3 regions of the Pseudomonas sp. Hz4 genome follow, and region 1 is predicted to be linked to each of the others. Evidence: riboswitches for the same ligand, from Rfam matches in the RefSeq annotation. Region 1 holds a riboswitch; each other region holds the start of a gene.

The links. Region 1 has a riboswitch for cobalamin ahead of cobW (cobalamin biosynthesis protein CobW). Riboswitches for the same ligand answer to the same signal wherever they lie in the genome.
Region 2: linked by a shared signal. The riboswitch ahead of cobO (cob(I)yrinic acid a,c-diamide adenosyltransferase) and the one ahead of cobW (cobalamin biosynthesis protein CobW) in region 1 are both predicted to bind cobalamin.
Region 3: linked by a shared signal. The riboswitch ahead of ACYZTR_RS11620 (ABC transporter substrate-binding protein) and the one ahead of cobW (cobalamin biosynthesis protein CobW) in region 1 are both predicted to bind cobalamin.

What each region holds. Positions count from the first base shown of each region.
Region 1 covers NZ_CM142719.1:3,687,194-3,693,157, reverse strand. Annotated here, with positions in the region: gene ACYZTR_RS16825 (IS110 family RNA-guided transposase) at 1-856, shown strand, start outside; cobalamin riboswitch at 1,177-1,389, shown strand; gene cobW (cobalamin biosynthesis protein CobW) at 1,492-2,553, shown strand; gene cobN (cobaltochelatase subunit CobN) at 2,557-5,964, shown strand, end outside.
Region 2 covers NZ_CM142719.1:4,344,936-4,350,899, forward strand. Annotated here, with positions in the region: gene cobD (threonine-phosphate decarboxylase CobD) at 1-17, opposite strand, end outside; gene cbiB (adenosylcobinamide-phosphate synthase CbiB) at 10-918, opposite strand; gene bluB (5,6-dimethylbenzimidazole synthase) at 915-1,565, opposite strand; gene ACYZTR_RS19800 (cobyrinate a,c-diamide synthase) at 1,562-2,899, opposite strand; gene cobO (cob(I)yrinic acid a,c-diamide adenosyltransferase) at 2,910-3,521, opposite strand; cobalamin riboswitch at 3,603-3,836, opposite strand; gene ACYZTR_RS19810 (hypothetical protein) at 3,991-4,575, shown strand; gene ACYZTR_RS19815 (PQQ-dependent sugar dehydrogenase) at 4,644-5,957, shown strand; gene ACYZTR_RS19820 (O-methyltransferase) at 5,962-5,964, opposite strand, start outside.
Region 3 covers NZ_CM142719.1:2,551,562-2,557,525, reverse strand. Annotated here, with positions in the region: gene ACYZTR_RS11635 (tRNA (adenine(22)-N(1))-methyltransferase) at 1-668, opposite strand, end outside; gene ACYZTR_RS11630 (eCIS core domain-containing protein) at 944-1,540, opposite strand; partial or broken gene ACYZTR_RS11625 (AraC family transcriptional regulator) at 1,682-1,744, opposite strand; cobalamin riboswitch at 1,880-2,082, shown strand; gene ACYZTR_RS11620 (ABC transporter substrate-binding protein) at 2,222-3,235, shown strand; gene ACYZTR_RS11615 (FecCD family ABC transporter permease) at 3,244-4,248, shown strand; gene ACYZTR_RS11610 (ABC transporter ATP-binding protein) at 4,245-5,036, shown strand; gene ACYZTR_RS11605 (copper-binding protein) at 5,277-5,615, opposite strand; gene ACYZTR_RS11600 (efflux RND transporter permease subunit) at 5,627-5,964, opposite strand, start outside.

The DNA.
Region 1 (5,964 bases):
CGCCCACTTCATGGCGCAGGAGGTCGCAAAGCTGGGACATACGCCCAAGCTCATTGCGCCTCATCTCGTGCGTCCTTATGTGAAAAGCAACAAGAACGACTTCGCTGACGCCGAGGCGATCTGCGAGGCAGCGACCCGCCCAACGATGCGCTTTGTCGCCCCCAAGACCCAGGCTCAGCAGGCGTTGGCCATGCTCAACTCGACACGGGATTCGTTCATCAAAGACCGCACCGCGACCGTCAATCGGATTCACGCAGCCCTTCTGGAGGTTGGCGTCAGCTTGGCCCCAGGCTTCAAATCGATCAACGATCTGCCGACGCTACTTGAGGCGAGTTCATTTTCTGAAGACATCAAAATAATTCTGACGATGCTACATGAGCACTTCAACTACCTGAATGAGCGGATCAAGGCACTGGATAAGCGAGTGCAATGCCAGGCCGCTGAAGATGATCTGGCATCTCGTTTGATGACCATGCCGTGTGTCGGCCCGATCACCTCCACCGTCCTGGCTGCCGAGTTGGGTGATGGCAAACAGTTCAAATGCGGGCGAGGCTATTCGGCCTCGATCGGGCTGGTGCCCAAACAGCATTCCACGGGCGGCAAGACCGTTCTATTGGGCATCAGCAAGCGCGGTGATCGCAACCAGAGGCGCCTGCTCATCCAGTGCGCCCGTGTCTACTTGATGCAGCTGGAGCGCCAGAAAGGCTGGCTGGCGGACTGGGTCCGGCAGCTATTAGCCCACCATCACTCCAACCATGTGGTCTGCGCGCTGGCCAATAAGCTGGCGAGGATCGCCTGGGCGATTGCGGCACACCACTCTGAATTCGATGCAGGGCCAACCGCGATGAACGCCTGACCCTGCTGTCACCCGAGCACCACCCACCTGGTTTTGCGATGCTGGATAACAGATGACGTGAACGGCCAACCGGCCTGACGACAACCCTGAGCTCCCACACGGCTGAAAGGCCGTTCGAATAATTAGGATCGTCGGGCATCGATTCTCATCGAGGCGCGGGGGCCACAACCCCACTCAGACGCCGGATAGATGAAAGCAAGCCAACCACGCATCAAAAACAGTATTGCAGAAAAGGGGGTAACCATAGATGTGGGAGCGAGCCTGCTCGCGAAGGGGCCGGTACGGCTGCCACAAGACATTGACCCGCCCTCACACGATGCGTAGCCTTGCGCTTTCGAGGTTCTTCGGCGTCTGCCGAAGCTAAGAAGGGAACGCGGTCGATGCCGCGGCTGCCCCCGCAACTGTGAACGGTTCTGTTGGCTGCCACGCCACTGCAAGCCCTGTCTATCGGGTCCGCGGGAAGGCGCAGCCTACGTCAGTCGAACGACTGGCAAGCCGTCAGCCAGGAGACCTGCCTCGACACAGATTCTCACTTTCAACCGGGCGGGGTGATCCGGTGGCGAACTCTTCAGGCACGCGCGTCCGCGTTGCCGGTCGTCGTCCCGTATGCCCGCCACCTTGCCAAAGGGCATCCGATGAAAACACTGGCCAAACTCCCCGTCACCATCGTTACCGGCTTCCTCGGCTCGGGCAAAACCACGTTGCTGCGGCACATGCTCGACAACGCTCAGGGCCGCCGCATCGCGGTGATCGTCAACGAGTTCGGCGAGCTGGGCATCGACGGCGAAATCCTCAAGCAGTGCTCCATCGGCTGCACTGAGGAAGAAGCCAACGGCCGCGTTTATGAATTGGCCAACGGCTGCCTGTGTTGCACCGTCCAGGAAGAGTTCTTCCCGGTGATGCGCGAATTGGTCGCCCGTCGCGGCGACCTCGACCACATCCTCATTGAAACGTCTGGTCTGGCCCTGCCAAAACCGCTGGTGCAAGCCTTCCAGTGGCCAGAAATCCGCAGCGCCTGCACCGTTGACGCGGTGATCACCGTGGTCGACAGCCCAGCGGTCGCCGCCGGCACCTTCGCGGCTTTCCCGGACCAGGTCGATGCCCAGCGCAAACTCGACCCGAACCTGGACCACGAATCGCCGCTGCACGAGCTGTTCGCCGACCAACTGGCCAGCGCCGACCTGGTGATCCTCAACAAGGCCGACCTGATCAGCCCCGAAGACCTGGCCCGTGTGCGCCTGGAAGTCGCTGAAGAATTGCCGTCCGCCGTGAAAGTCATCGAGGCCAGCAGTGGTCGTCTGCCACTGAACGTGCTGATCGGCCTCGGTGCTGGTTCCGAAGAACACATCGACAGCCGTCACAGCCATCACGATCACCACCATGAAGGTGAGGACGATCACGATCACGATGCTTTCGATTCGATCTCCATCGAACTGCCCCAGGCAGATGAAAGCCTGCTGCTGGACGCGCTGACTCAACTGGTGGTTCAACACGGCATCTTGCGCGTCAAAGGCTTTGCGGCGATTCCGAACAAGCCGATGCGCCTGTTGATCCAGGGCGTAGGCACTCGTTTCGACAAGCATTTCGACCGTCAGTGGGGCGCCGACGAAGCGCGCACCACACGCCTGGTATTGATCGGTCAGGAACTGGACGCAATTCTAATCGAAACGCAACTGCGCGCTGCGCTCAGCGTTTAAGCCATGCACCTGCTCAGGACCCAGCCCGGCGGTTTCGTGTCGGATGACAACATTGCCGACCTTGGACAAACCCCCGCCGAGCTGGTGATCCTGTGCAGTGGCGACTCCAGCCTCGCGCTGCTCGCCGAAGCGGCGCAGCAGTTGCCCGACGATTACCCGAGCGTGCGCCTGGCCAACCCGATGCAGGTGCAGAATCACGCGTCGGTCGACCTGTATGTCGACGAAGTGCTGCGCCACGCCAAGGTGATTCTGATCTCGCTGCACGGCGGCATCGCCTATTGGCGTTATGGCGTGGAGCGCTTGGTGGCGTTGTCCCAGCGCGGCGTGCAGCTGATTCTGGTGCCCGGCGATGACCGCCCGGACCCGGAACTCAGCGACCTCAGCACCGTGGCTGCCGGCGACCGCGATAGGCTTTGGCAGTTTTTGCGTCAGGGCGGCATGAGCAATGCCCTGGATTTTTTCCGCTGCCTTGCCGATCGTTGGCTGGAACGCGACTACGCCTGGGCCGAGCCGCAAACCCTGCCGCGCACGGCGATCTACCATCCGCAAAAAAGCCCCGCAGACCTTCACGATTGGCAAGCCGACTGGCAGGCCGATCAACCGGTCGCGGCGGTGCTGTTTTACCGTTCGCATCTGCAAGCGGCGAACACCGGTTTCATCGATATTTTCTGCCAGCGTTTGCAAGCGGCGGGGTTGAACCCGTTGCCAATTGCGCTGGCCAGTTTGAAAGAGCCCGGCTGCCTGACGGCGGTCGAGGACTGGTTGGATGAAGTCGAAGCCGGCGTGATTCTCAACACCACCGGTTTCGCTCAATCCAGCCCCGAAGCGCCGCACCTGCGACCGTTTCGCCGCAACATCCCAGTGATCCAGGCGATTTGCGCCCAGGACAACGAATCCGGTTGGCGTGCCAGTGAACAGGGCCTCGGTCCACGCGATTTGGCGATGCACATCGCGCTGCCGGAACTGGATGGCCGAATCATCAGCCGGCCGATCAGCTTCAAGGACCTGGCCTGGCGCAGCGAGCGCAGCCAGTCGGATGTGGTCTGCTACCGACCGCAACCTGAACGTATGGATTTTGTCGCCGAACTGGCGCGACGCTGGATTGATCTGGCGCGGGTGCCGAACAGTGAAAAACGCATTGCCCTGATCCTCGCCAACTACCCGACGCGTGATGGTCGTATCGGCAACGGCGTGGGCCTCGACACCCCGGCCGCCGCGCTGAATATCCTCCGTGCGCTGCACACCGAAGGTTATCCGCTACCGGCGGAGTTACCGGACACTGGCACCGCATTGATCCAGCAATTGCTCGGTGGCGTCAGCAACGACTTCGACACCCTTGACCAGCGTCCGTGTCAGCAAAGCCTGGCGATGGACGACTATCTGCTGATGTTCAACGCCTTGCCCGAATCCAACCGCAAAGCCGTGCTGGATCGTTGGGGCACGCCCGAGAGCGATCCGATGTCCCGTGGCGGGCGAATGATGATCGCCGGGCTGCGCTTTGGCCTGACCTTCGTCGGCATTCAACCGGCGCGGGGTTATCAGGTGGATCCGAGCGCGGTGTATCACGACCCGGACCTGGTGCCGCCTCACGGTTATCTGGCGTTCTACTTCTGGTTGCGTAACACCTACGGTGCCCACGGCGTGATCCACGTCGGCAAGCACGGCAACCTCGAATGGCTGCCGGGCAAAGGCGTCGGGCTGTCGGAGAATTGCTGGCCGGACGCGCTGCTCGGGCCGCTGCCGAACATCTATCCGTTCATCGTCAACGACCCGGGTGAGGGCGCCCAGGCCAAGCGCCGCACCCAAGCGGTGATCATCGATCACCTGATGCCGCCGCTGACGCGCGCCGAAACCTACGGCCCGTTGCGCAACCTCGAATTACTCGCCGACGAGTATTACGAAGCGCAATTGCTCGATCCGCGCCGTGCCCGGGAATTGCAGCGCGACATCCTGCAACTGGTGCGCGAGACGCACATCGACCGCGAACTGCAACTGGACGAGAAGCTCGACAGTGAGGCCGATGCGGCGATTTGGTTGCCGCGTCTGGACACGTATTTGTGCGACTTGAAAGAGTCGCAGATCCGCGATGGTTTGCATGTGTTCGGCGAGTCGCCGACCGGGCGTTTGCGTATCGACACCTTGCTGGCGTTGTTGCGTATCCCGCGTGGCGATGGGCGTGGCGCCCAATCAAGTCTGCTGCGTGCGCTGGCCAAGGCGTTCGCGTTGGGCTTTGATCCGCTGGATTGTGCGCTGGCTGAGCCTTGGACCGGGCCGCGTCCGATTGAACTGCAAATCCTCACCCAGGAAGCCTGGCGCACAGCGGGTGATACTCGTGAGCGTCTGGAACTGTTCGCCACACAGCTGATTGAGCAGGCCTTGAACACTGAGGTTGAGCTGCTGAACGCGCCAGGCTGGTCAGAGGTGAAAGCCATCATCGACAGCCTGCGTGAAGTCGTCGCTCCACGGCTGGACGCCTGCGGTCCGGCGGAAATGCGCGGTCTGCTAGACGCTCTCAGTGGCCGCTTCGTGCCGGCCGGCCCCAGCGGTGCGCCGAGTCGGGGTCGACTCGACGTGCTGCCGACCGGTCGCAATTTCTACTCGGTGGACGTGCGTAACTTGCCGACCACCACGGCGTGGCGCATCGGTTTCCAGTCGGCCACCCTGATTCTTGAACGACACCTGCAAGACCACGGCGATCACCTGCGTCAGCTCGGCCTGTCGGTGTGGGGCACCGCGACCATGCGCACGGGCGGCGATGACATTGCCCAGGCCATGGCGCTAATGGGCGTGCGCCCGGTCTGGGCCACGGGCAGTCAGCGGGTCGACGATTTCGAAATTCTGCCGCTGAGCCTGCTGGACCGTCCGCGCGTGGACGTGACCTTGCGCGTGTCCGGGTTCTTCCGCGATGCCTTTGCCAACTTGATCCGTCTGTTCGACGCCGCTGTGCAAGCGGTCGCCGCCCTTGACGAGCCGGACGACCTCAACCCCCTGGCCGCCAAGGTGCGTGCCGAGCGCGAAGCGTTGATGCAATCGGGGCTGGATGAAGACGCGGCCAGGCGTCAGGCTGGTTGGCGCATCTTTGGCGCCAAACCGGGTGCTTACGGCGCGGGCGTGCAGGGCGCCATCGAGGGTCGCCTGTGGCAAAGCCGCGATGACCTGGCCGAGGTTTATCTGAACTGGGGCGGCTACGCTTACGGCGGTTCTGACGAAGGTACCGCAGCGCGAGAGCAGTTCGCTCAGCGCCTGAGCCAAGTGCAAGCCGTGCTGCAAAACCAGGACAACCGTGAGCACGACTTGCTCGACTCCAACGACTATTACCAGTTCCAGGGCGGCATGCTCGCGGCCGTGGAAAGCCTCAGTGGTGAAACAGCGGCCAGTTACCATGGCGATCACAGTCAGCCGGACTTGCCG
Region 2 (5,964 bases), 660 kb from region 1:
CCACCGTGCTCAAGCATAGAATTCAGCCCCCACGCAGAGGATCAGCAACCAAAACCATACCCCGCGCTGGACCAATTGCCAGCCACGGTCGATGGAGTCGGCGTCCGCCGGCACGCCTTCGCCCAGTTGTGGACGCTGATGCAGTTCACCGTGATAAATCGCCGCCCCGCCCAACTCGACACCGAGCGCACCAGCACCCGCCGCCATCACTGGGCCGGCATTCGGGCTGTCCCAGGTCGGGCCTTGGGTACGCCAGCATTTCAACGCCAGTCGGGTTTTACCCAGCAGCGCATAGGTCAACGCCACCAGGCGTGCAGGAATGTAGTTGAGGACGTCGTCGATCTTCGCCGCCGCCCAGCCGAAACGTTCGAAGCGTTCGTTGCGGTAACCCCACATCGCGTCGAGGGTGTTGCTCAAACGGTAGAGCACCACACCGGGCGCACCCGCCACGGCAAACCAGAACAACGCGGCAAACACCGCGTCGCTGCCATTCTCCAATACGGATTCAGTGGCGGCGCGGGCGACTTCGGTTTTATCCAGTTCGCTGGTCTGGCGGCTCACCAGATAACCGACACGTTTGCGCGCCTCGTCCAGATCATCGCTGCGCAGCGCCTTGGCCACCGGTTCGACGTGTTCACCGAGGCTGCGCAGGCCGAGGGCGCAATAGAGCACGAGAATTTCGACAATCCAGCCGACATAGGGCGCCCAGGAAAACGCCGTGGCCAGCAGGGTCAGCGGCAACACCGCGATCACCCAGGCGGTGACGCCGTGGCTACGCCAACCGCGACCGCCGGAGTTGAAACGTTGCTCGATGCGATCGGCAAAACGGCCGAACGCCACCAGCGGATGCCAGCGTTTGGGTTCACCCAGCAGCGCATCCAGCGCAACCGCGGCGACACTCAACAACGCCACACTCATTGACTTACTCCCCAATAGTTTTCGTACAGCAGCTCACTGAGCGGACGCGCCTGCGCCCAACCTTCGAGTACCAGCATCGGCGCTGGATAGAATGCCTTGACCGGCCCCAGGCAAAGCACGGCCAAGGGCTTGGCGCCGGCCGGCAAACCCAGCAGGTCCGCCAAGGCTTGCGGCTCGAACAGCGACACCCAGCCCATGCCCAGTCCTTCGGCGCGGGAGGCCAGCCACAGGTTCTGGATCGCGCAGGACAACGAGGCCATGTCCATTTCCGGCAAGGTGCGACGGCCAAAGATATGGCGCTCGCGATCGTCCATCAACGCGGCGACCAGCACCTCGGCGCAGTCGTTGATGCCTTCAACTTTCAGCTTCATGAATTCGTCGGTGCGCTCGCCAAGGGCTTCGGCGGTGCGGATGCGTTCTTCGTCCACCAGTAACTGGATCTTGCCGCGCAGGGCTCGATCGCTGATGCGGATGAACCGCCAAGGCTGCATCAGGCCGACACTCGGTGCCTGATGTGCCGCTTCGAGCAGGCGCCGCAGTAATTGCGGCTCGACGGTGCCGCCGCTGAAATGACGCATGTCGCGGCGTTCGCCGATGGCTCGGTAGACCGCTGCGCGTTCGGCCTGGCTGAATGCGTGGTCAGTCATGGCCTCTTCGCGGGCAAGCCCGCTCCCACAGGGTTTTGGTCAGGCGCAAATAGCGCGGCAACCGCCGATGGATTGGACGGGAAATAGAAGTGCACATAAGTGGCGGTCATCCGCCCTTCACGATAAACCGCCTCTGCCCCACGCCCGCCGTTAGGGCTCAGGCCACGAGCGATTGGCTCAAGCTCGGTGCTGGTCAGCGAATGGTGATAGGTGTGCCCGCGCAACAAGCCTTCGGGCAATTCGACCGCCTGCAACGCCAACGCAGCCAGACGCTTTTGCATCACTGCATCCCCTGCCAGCAGGCCGACCAATTCAGCGCGAGTGCCCTCGACATCGGTCAACGAGTCGAGCAGATACAGCATGCCGCCACATTCGGCCAGCAAGGGCTTGCCAGCCGCGTGGTGGGCGCGGATCGCGGTCAGCATCGAGCTGTTTTGCGACAGCGCCACATGGTGCAGCTCGGGGTAGCCGCCCGGCAGATAGAGACTGTCGGCATCGGGCAATCGGGTATCGCGGATCGGCGAGAAAAACGACAACTCAGCGCCCATCGCCCGCAACAAATCCAGGCTGGCACCGTAGGTGAAGGCGAACGCTTCGTCACGGGCCACGGCAATTCGCACACCCGTCAGCAACGGCTCGGCTTCAAGCACATCCGGGGCGGCGAATTCGACGGCCGGTGGCAGCGCGACCTCGCAACTGCTGGCCAACGCATCGGCGGCCGCATCGAGGCGCAGATCGAGATCGTTCAACTCACTGGCCTGAACCAGACCCAAATGGCGACTTGGCAATTCGATCCCGGTTTCCCGGGACAAGGCGCCGTACCAGCGCAAACCTTCAGTGAGGCTGCCTTCAAGTAATTGCGCGTGACGCAGGGTACCGACGCGGTTGGCCAGCACACCGGCAAACGGCAAATCCGGCTGATAGCGCGCCAACCCCAACGCCAGTGCGCCGAAGGTCTGGGCCATGGCGGTGCCGTCGATCACACCCAGCACCGGCACACCGAAATGCCGCGCCAGGTCAGCGCTGGACGGCGTACCGTCAAACAGCCCCATGACGCCTTCGATGAGGATCAGGTCAGCTTCGCCGGCGGCTTCCCACAACAGACGACGACTTTCCTGCTCGCCGACCATCCACATGTCCAGTTGATACACCGGCGCACCACTGGCGCGCTCAAGAATCATCGGGTCGAGAAAGTCCGGGCCGCACTTGAACACGCGAACCTTGCGCCCCTGATTGCGATGCAAACGGGCCAGCGCAGCGGTGACGGTGGTCTTGCCCTGACCGGAGGCCGGCGCGGCGATCAGCACCGCCGGGCAGTGATGGCTGATTTTCATAAAGTAGTATTCACAGCTCGACGCCTTTTTGCGCTTTGATCCCGGCCTGGAACGCGTGTTTGATCACGCCCATTTCGGTGACCGTGTCGGCCAGTTCGATCATCTCCGGTTTGGCGCCGCGACCGGTAACCACCACATGCTGCATCGGCGGACGCGCCTGCAAATCGCTGAGCACCTGATCCAGATCGAGGTAACCGTGCTTGAGCGCAATGTTCAACTCATCCAGCACCACCAGGCCAATCGACGGATCACGCAGCAATTCGCGGGACACCGCCCACGCAGCTTCGGCGGCGGCGATGTCACGGTGGCGATCCTGGGTTTCCCAGGTGAAGCCCTCGCCCATCACATGAAAACGCACCTGTTCCGGGAAGCGCCGGAAAAACAGTTCTTCGCCGGTGCTGTTGCGCCCCTTGATGAACTGCACCACGCCACACTGCATGCCGTGGCCCATGGACCGGGCGAGCATGCCAAAGGCCGAACTGCTTTTGCCTTTGCCGTTGCCGGTCAGCACCAGCAGCAGGCCGCATTCATTCGGGGAGTTGGCGATGCGTTCGTCGATCACGGCTTTTTTGCGCAGCATGCGCGCCAGATGACGTTCGTCACGATCGGGGGTATCAGTCATGGGGGAGCTCTCCGTTGAGGCTGGATAACGGCGGGCAGGCACAAGAATAGACGGCAAAAAGCCTGGCATCGCCCACCGTGATGCCGCTGGATGGATCAGGCCGGTCTCCGGGCTCATGAGCGGCGATTCGCCTGACTGCGCGCCTTCCCATGTCGACATCAACACAGTGGCTCAAGGCGCAGTCTTCACTCATTTACCGTTGCGGGGGCAGCGCCGGGATCGTGGTTCTTCATTAGTTGAATGAACGCACTCACCGGCTTCCCTGTTTCACTCTGTCGACCAAGGTCACAGAGCACCTGAAACAAGCCGCGAAGGTTAGAGGGTTGGGGATGGAGCGTCAATTGAAGACGGGCGGCCTGCGAGCGAATAACTGCCGTCGATCAATTATCTGACGCCAATCTTGTGCCACACTCTCAGCAGTGATATCAAAGAGCCATAATCTCACAACACAAAAACAAAGGTGAGCCACATGCAAGGCATGATCATCAGCAATCCGAAGCTGGAATTCCTGCGCCCGGTGCTGGAACGCTGGTTTGACTGTATTGACCGCTACAACGCCGTGCGCGGCGATAACGACACGCCTTACTGGTTCGATGAAAAAGCCAACCTGAGCCTGCTGTCCGCCGCTGCGTGGATGGCGGAAATGGTGACACTGCAACAAACGCCGACCCGTAAACAGACCGAAGAAGGCGAACGCAATGGCCGCGCCGATCTGTTTATCGCGACCCGCGAAGAACGCGCTTACCTTCAGGCGACCCAGCGCTGGCCACGCGTCAACAGCCTGAACCTGACTCAAGCATTGCAGGACATCACCAGCGACGCCAAGCGCATCAGCTACGCCAGCGACCTGAAACTCGGCTGCCTGTTCGTTGCGCCGCAAAAAGCCCAACAAAGCGCTACCCCGGAAGAACTCCAAGACATGGTCGACGACCTGCAAAAGGAACACACCTGCGCGGTGGCCTGGTATTTCCCCTACGCGTATCGCAAGTTGCGCAACGAAGCCGGCAACTATCACCCCGGCATCGCCGTGCTGTTCAAGGAAGCCCGCGGCTGACCGGTTGAACCATCGTGCACCTGCGCTTCTCTATTGATTAGGTCAATGCATTCATAGGGAAGATCAGCATGCGCAAGCCTCAGCTCGCTCTCGTCATTGTGCTCGCCGGAGGGCTTGCCGCCTGTGGTGAAACCTCCAGGCTGCAAGTCTCCGACGGCACCGGCCCCTCGCCCAAGCTGCCAGAACCCAACAAAACCCTGATCCCGACGATGAACATCGCCCCCGCGATCGGCTGGCCGGACGGCGCGAAACCCATCGCCACGACAGGGACTCAGGTGGCGGCCTTTGCTGAAGGTCTCGATCACCCGCGCTGGCTTTATGTGCTGCCCAATGGCGACGTGCTGGTCGCCGAAACCAACGCGCCACCTAAACCTGATGACGGCAAAGGCATCAAGGGTTGGGTCATGAAGAAAGTCATGGGCCGCGCCGGTGCCGGCGTCCCCAGCCCGAACCGCATCACGCTGCTGCGCGACAGCGATCACGACGGCATCGCCGAAACCCGTACGGTGTTTCTGGAAAACCTCAACTCGCCCTTCGGCATGACGCTGGTCGGCAATGACCTGTACGTCGCCGACACCGACCGCTTGCTGCGCTTCCACTATGAAAACGGCGAGACGGTGATCAAGTCGCAGCCGATGAAAGTGATCGACCTGCCGGGCGGTACGCTGAATCACCACTGGACCAAAAACGTCATCGCCAGCAAGGACGGCAGCAAGCTGTACGTCACGGTGGGCTCCAACAGCAACGTCGCCGAAAACGGCATGGACAAGGAAGAAGGTCGCGCGGCGATCTGGGAAGTGGATCGCGCCACCGGCAACAGTCGAATCTTCGCCTCGGGGATTCGTAATCCAAACGGCCTGGCTTGGGAACCTCAGAGCGGCGCGCTGTGGACGGCGGTCAACGAGCGCGACGAAATCGGCAGCGACCTGGTGCCGGACTACATCACTTCAGTGAAAGACGGCGGGTTCTACGGCTGGCCTTACAGTTATTACGGCCAGCACGTCGACATTCGCGTCGAGCCGCAAAACCCCGACCTCGTGGCCAAGGCCATTGCTCCGGACTACGCGGTCGGCCCGCATACCGCATCGCTGGGCCTGACGTTCGCTGAGGGCAACACGCTGCCGGCGCAGTTCAAGGAAGGCGCATTCATCGGCCAGCATGGCTCATGGAACCGTAAGCCGCACAGTGGCTACAAAGTGATTTTCGTACCGTTCAACGCGGGGAAACCGATCGGGCAGCCGATTGATGTGCTCACCGGTTTCCTCAATGACGAGGAAAAAGCCATGGGCCGTCCGGTAGGCGTGGTGATTGATCAGCAGGGTGATTTGTTGGTGGCGGATGACGTGGGCAATAAGGTGTGGCGCGTATCGGCGACCAAGTAAGCGCTTA
Region 3 (5,964 bases), 1.1 Mb from region 1:
GCCTGCCGGGCGATGTCTTGCACCTTCTCCTCGGGCACGGCTTGCCGCGCTCGGGCGAAGTGGGTCAGGGTTTTCTGCTTCTGGCGCAGCATGCGTTGCCACTTGACCAGGAACGCCGGGCTGCGTGCCTGCATCTGCAGCGGGCCGAAGTACAGCTCCTCGGCGGTGTACATCACCGGCCCGGCGCGCTCGGCGACGATGATTTCGTAGTCGAAGCGCTTTTCCCGCAGCAGTTCCTCGCAAAGGATGCGGTAGCCATTTTCCATCAGCCATTGGCGCAGTGGCTGCTCGCCGCCGTTGGGCTGCAAGATCAGGCGCTCCTGGCCGCTCAGACGCGCCTTGCCGCTGTCGAGAATGTCGCGGATCGTCTCGCCGCCCATGCCGCAGATGCTGATCGCCGTGATTCCGTCTCCCGGCTCGATCGCCGCCAGGCCATTGGCCAAGCGCACGGTGATCCCCTGGTCCAGGCCATTCTCGCGCACGGTGCGTTCGGCCGAGCGGAACGGCGTCAATGCCACCTCGCCGGCCACCGCCGCCGCGATGGCGCCACGGCGCATCAACGCCACCGGCAGGTAGCCGTGATCCGAGCCGATATCGGCCAGGCGCGCACCGGCTGGCACATGCGCCGCCACACGCTCCAGGCGCATGGACAGTGTCTGTTCGTTCAACTGCAGCCCCTTTTCACCACAAGCGTCCAGCGCCTTTGGCCGGATCGGGACGCGATTCTGTCGAGCAACGCCGTGCATTTCAAATTTATGTGACCAGGGCCATGGCTCGATCCGTACCTAACGCTCGCCTATCGGCCCAAAGCGAACCCTGGTTGTGGGGCGATTTTGGCCGACCTTTGCGGAGCTTGAGAGGCTGCAATGGGACGATTTTTGCCTGTCACTACTGCCGAAATCAACACAATGCAGCCAGTCGTGACGGGCAGCTTCGCTACCCTTCAGTCAGTCCCTTCCCGCACCAACCGTCTGACCTCAGCCTGTATGGCATAAGCCGGCGCCTCCACAGCATTGAAATCTTGTGTATACCGCTGGGCGAATCCTTCTACCCCCCATTCCTGATACTGCTGCACATGCTTTAATTCGTGAGCCCAGAGCGCGATGTTCTGTTCTGCGGTTTGAGCGTCCCGGAAGAGGATGATGTCGATCAGCGTCACGGCACCGACATCGGGGTTTTGCAGCATGGCAGTGGCGGTGCTGAATTGGCCGTTGTCGCTAACCTTGTAGCGCGCGGTATCGAGGACGCTGGGGTCGTACCAGCGCAGCAGTTGCTCCCGGATGTGCGGTGGAATGGGTTGGATGCCGGCGTTGGCTGCTTCAGCGCGGGCTTGGGTCAGCCACAGCGCCAAGGCAGGTGCCGCGATCTGGAAGATGCCATCAGACAGGGGGCTGAGCAGCTGTCCTGCGTCTGGCAGGCAGATGCAGCTGTCCAGGCACACTTGTTTCTCGCCAGCTGGGCAGGCGTTGGTCTGGGCCGGCACTTCAAGCGTCAGGCAAAGAACAAACAGCGCCACCAGGCGCGTGGTGATAGGCGGCATTGGGCGCTCCAAGGACGGACGCAGCACGAACAGTGGGTCACAATTGATCGACGACCCGCATAACTTTAGCGTATCGCTGTCGGTCTCTTCTCGATGACCGCTTCACGCCCTGAGAAAGTCAGTCGTGAACAGACAGTTATCCCGGTTGAGGATGCCGAGCGCGATCAGCGAGTCGAGTTCGTTGAAACCGTCGAAAGTCAGGATGCATCAGGAGCCTCGTGCGAGTGGAGACGTTGTTGGCGTCATCGTAAAATCGACGATCAATACATTCAAATAATTGTCATGGATACATGACGACAGCCTGTTATCAGCCAACAGCGCTCAGTGGTGATATACGGCATGATCGACTACCATGCCGGCCGCCGGTTTCCAAATGGGATTAATAGGGAATCCAAGATGCCTGACACGGCATCAAACGGAACTGCCCCCGCAACTGTAGGTGCTGAGCCTGCTCCTGAACTGCCACTGGGATCACTCCCGGGAAGGCTGGAGCCTGGCGACGACGCATCAGTCAGGAGACCTGCCGGCCAAGTAAATCACTAACCGGCGGGGTGTTCGGGAAGGACATCCTTGCGCCGAGCGTTCCTGAGTGATCGGCACTTCACTGCTTCAATGGCAGCGTTCGATGATGTGTTTCCAGTCCGTACCCCTGCTCTTGTACGGTCAAATGGAGATTGCGTCATGCTGCTGTTCCGCCTTGCCACCCTCGCCACTGCCCTGGGTCTGTCCACCCTCGCCCATGCGGCCCCGACCCACTATCCCCTGACCGTCGAGAACTGTGGCAGCACGCTGACCTTTCAGCAGGCACCCAGCCGTGTCGTGACCATCGGCCAGGCGGGCACTGAAATGTTCTACGCCATGGGCCTTGGCAACACGCTGGTCGGCACTTCGCTGTGGTTCAACGATGTGCTGGCCACGCACAAGACAGAGAACGAGACGATCGAACGCCTGGCCGACAACGAGCCGAGTTTCGAGGCGGTGATCGGCAAGCGTCCACAGCTGGTGGCAGTGGAGTTGGAGTGGATGGTCGGTCCGCAAGGCGTGGTCGGTACTCGCGACCAGTTTCACGAACTGAAAATCCCGACCTACTTGATGCCGTCCGACTGCGAAGCCAAGGACAACCTGGTCGGTGCCGATGGCACACGTCTGGAGGCATTTCACATCGACAGCCTCTACAAAAGCATCAGCCAATTGGCTGAAATTTTCGATGCGCAGGAACGTGGCCAGCAGCTGACCGCCCAACTCAAGGCCAGCCTGGCCAAGTCCATTGCCACCGTACAGAACAAGGATCTGAAGCACACCAGTGCGCTGTTCTGGTTCTCCAGCGCCAGTCTGGATATCGACCCCTATGTCGCCGGGCACAAGGGCATTCCCGACTTCATGATGAATACGTTGGGTGTGCGCAACGTGGTTCAGTCTGATGAAGAATGGCCAACAGTCGGCTGGGAAACCATCGCCAAGGCCAACCCGACCTTCCTGGTCATCGCACGCATGGATCGCCGTCGATTCCCGGCTGACGACTATCAAAAGAAAGTGGAATTCCTGCGCAGCGACCCGGTGACCCGCAACATGGACGCCGTGAAAAACAACCGCATCATCATCCTCGACGCCATGGCCATGCAGGCCAGCGTGAGAATGTTCGACGGTCTTGAAACCCTGGCATCAGCCATCAACGGCTACGACCTGCAGAAATGACCAGGGTGCTGATTCGTACGCTGCTGGCATTGCTGACACTGCTGTTGGCCGTGATTGCCGGTGTGACCATCGGTGAAACGAGCATCGAACCGAGTGTGGTGTTCCAGGTGCTGGCGAACAAACTGTGGACTGCCGGTTATGTCCTCGACCCGATAGACGAAGGCATCGTCTGGAATTACCGCCTGACCCGCGCGCTGGTGGCAGCGGCCTGCGGTGCGGGCCTGGCCACCTGCGGGGTGATCCTGCAATCGCTGTTGCGCAACCCGCTGGCCGATCCTTATCTGCTCGGCATTTCCGCCGGCGCCTCGACAGGCGCTGTACTGGTGGCATTGCTGGGTCTCGGGGCGGGGTTGATTTCGCTCTCGGTGGGGGCGTTTGCCGGCGCCGTTGCCGCCTTTGCCGTGGTTGTTTTGCTGGCCCGCGCCAGTGGTTCAAACGGCGGCACCGGGCAAATCATCCTGGCGGGGATTGCCGGTTCGCAGTTGTTCAATGCGCTCACCGCGTTTCTGATCACCAAGTCGGCCAGTTCCGAACAGGCCCGCGGCATCATGTTCTGGTTGCTGGGCAATCTCAGCGGCGTGCGCTGGCCATCGGTGTGGCTGTCGGTGCCCGTGGCATTGACCGGTCTCGCGGTGTGCCTGTGGCACCGTCGGGCGCTGGATGCCTTCACTTTTGGTGCCGACTCAGCCGCCTCGCTCGGCATTCCAGTACGCCGAGTGCAATTTTTGTTGATCAGCTGCGCCGCACTGGTGACGGCAGTGATGGTGTCGATTGTCGGCTCCATCGGTTTCGTCGGCCTGGTCATCCCCCATGCCGTGCGACTGCTGCTGGGCACCCGGCATGCGCGTCTGCTGCCGGCGAGCGCGCTGGGTGGTGCAGTGTTTCTGATCGCCGCCGATATCCTCTCCCGGACGCTGATCAAAGGCCAGGTGATCCCGGTCGGCGTCATCACCGCATTGGTTGGCGCGCCGGTGTTCGCGTTGATCCTGATCGGTCGGAGGAATGCTCGATGAATGCTGCCTCGCCAGTCATCAGCGACTCCGTACTGCGTTGTTCCGGCCTCGGGTTTCATGTCGGCGACGCTGAGTTGCTGCACGGTATCCACCTGGACATCCGTCGTGGTGAAACCCTGGGCCTCGTCGGGCCCAACGGTTCGGGAAAATCCACGCTGCTCAAACTGCTGGCCGGCGTGCGCATCCCCAGCCGGGGAGACATCCACCTCAACGGCCAGTGCCTCAGGGCACTGTCACGGCGAACCATCGCGCAAACCCTGGCGGTGGTAGAGCAACAGGCCGACACCTTGGATGCCATCAGTGTGTTTGATGCCGTAGCCCTGGGTCGAACGCCGTGGCTGTCGGCCTTGAGCCCTTGGTCGAGTGAGGACGATGCCATCGTCCTGCAGGCGCTGCGCGACGTCGATGCGGCGCACCTGAAAAACCGTACCTGGCACAGTCTGTCCGGCGGTGAACGTCAGCGTGTCCACATCGCTCGCGCCCTGGCCCAACGCCCGCAGATTCTGTTGCTGGACGAACCGACCAATCACTTGGATATCCAGCATCAGCTCGCCATTCTAAACGTTGTACAGGCTCTGCCGGTGACGACATTGATCGCCCTGCATGACCTGAATCAGGCGCTGATCTGTGATCGTTTGGCGGTACTGGATGAGGGGCGATTAGTGGCCCTCGGCAAGCCACTTGAGGTGCTGACCCCGCAATGCTTGCAGGATACATTCGGTGTGCACGGGCATTACCTTGTCGATCCTTTCGACGGCGCGCAGATTCTGCGATTTCGCTCTGTTTGACTTGCTCTCGGGTATTCGAGATATGTCGAACCTCAGGCGACTTCAATGCGCTGTACAACTCGCTGAACAGTCCCGAGCGGCGGAACTCGGGAAGGACGAACAGGGGCACCACTTCCACGACCTTTAATCCACGGTGAAGCGACGATCCGCCCTTCATCACGGGCTACCAGAAACCGTCCTTCACCGCCCAAATAGACCTCGTCAGCGTTGGCCATTTCAACGGTGTGTTGGGTGATCTGACTACGCCATGGACCGACCGCAACGTGGTGCCCTGAATTCGAAAGCCACCTGATCTCCAGCGCTTAGACCCTCCAATTGCTCCACCGTGGCGGAAAAAGCCATGGTCATAGCGGGCCACTGCACCGCCGGCACGGCGCCATGAGCGATAGTCCCAGTGTGCTTCTCGGAGTTAATAGCCTTGATAGAACCTTCCGCTTTGGCTGATGGAGCCTGCTTCGCATCCTGCTGCATCTGCATACCGTCCATACCGTCCATTTTCATGCCCGGCATATCCTCTGCCAGGACAGAAAAAGACAGCGTTACTACGGTGCTTGCAACTGCAATCAGGGTCAGTTTCATACGACTTTTCCTTAAGGGGTGGTGGGTTCAACTGGGAGATGGCGCCGACGCATCAGGCGATAGGCTGCCGGGATGACAAACAGAGACAGTAAGGGCGCCGTGATCATGCCACCCACCATGGGCGCGGCAATGCGGCTCATCACTTCACTACCGGCGCCACTGCCCAGAAGGATGGGTAACAGACCGGCAATGATCACGGCCACAGTCATGGCCTTGGGCCGAACGCGTTGCACCGCGCCTTCGCGAATTGCGCCTATCAATCCGAGTTCAGTGCTGTCGCCGAGATCCTCCCGTCCGGTCCAGGCGTTCTTCAGGTAGAGCAGCATGATCACGCCAAACTCAGCAGAAA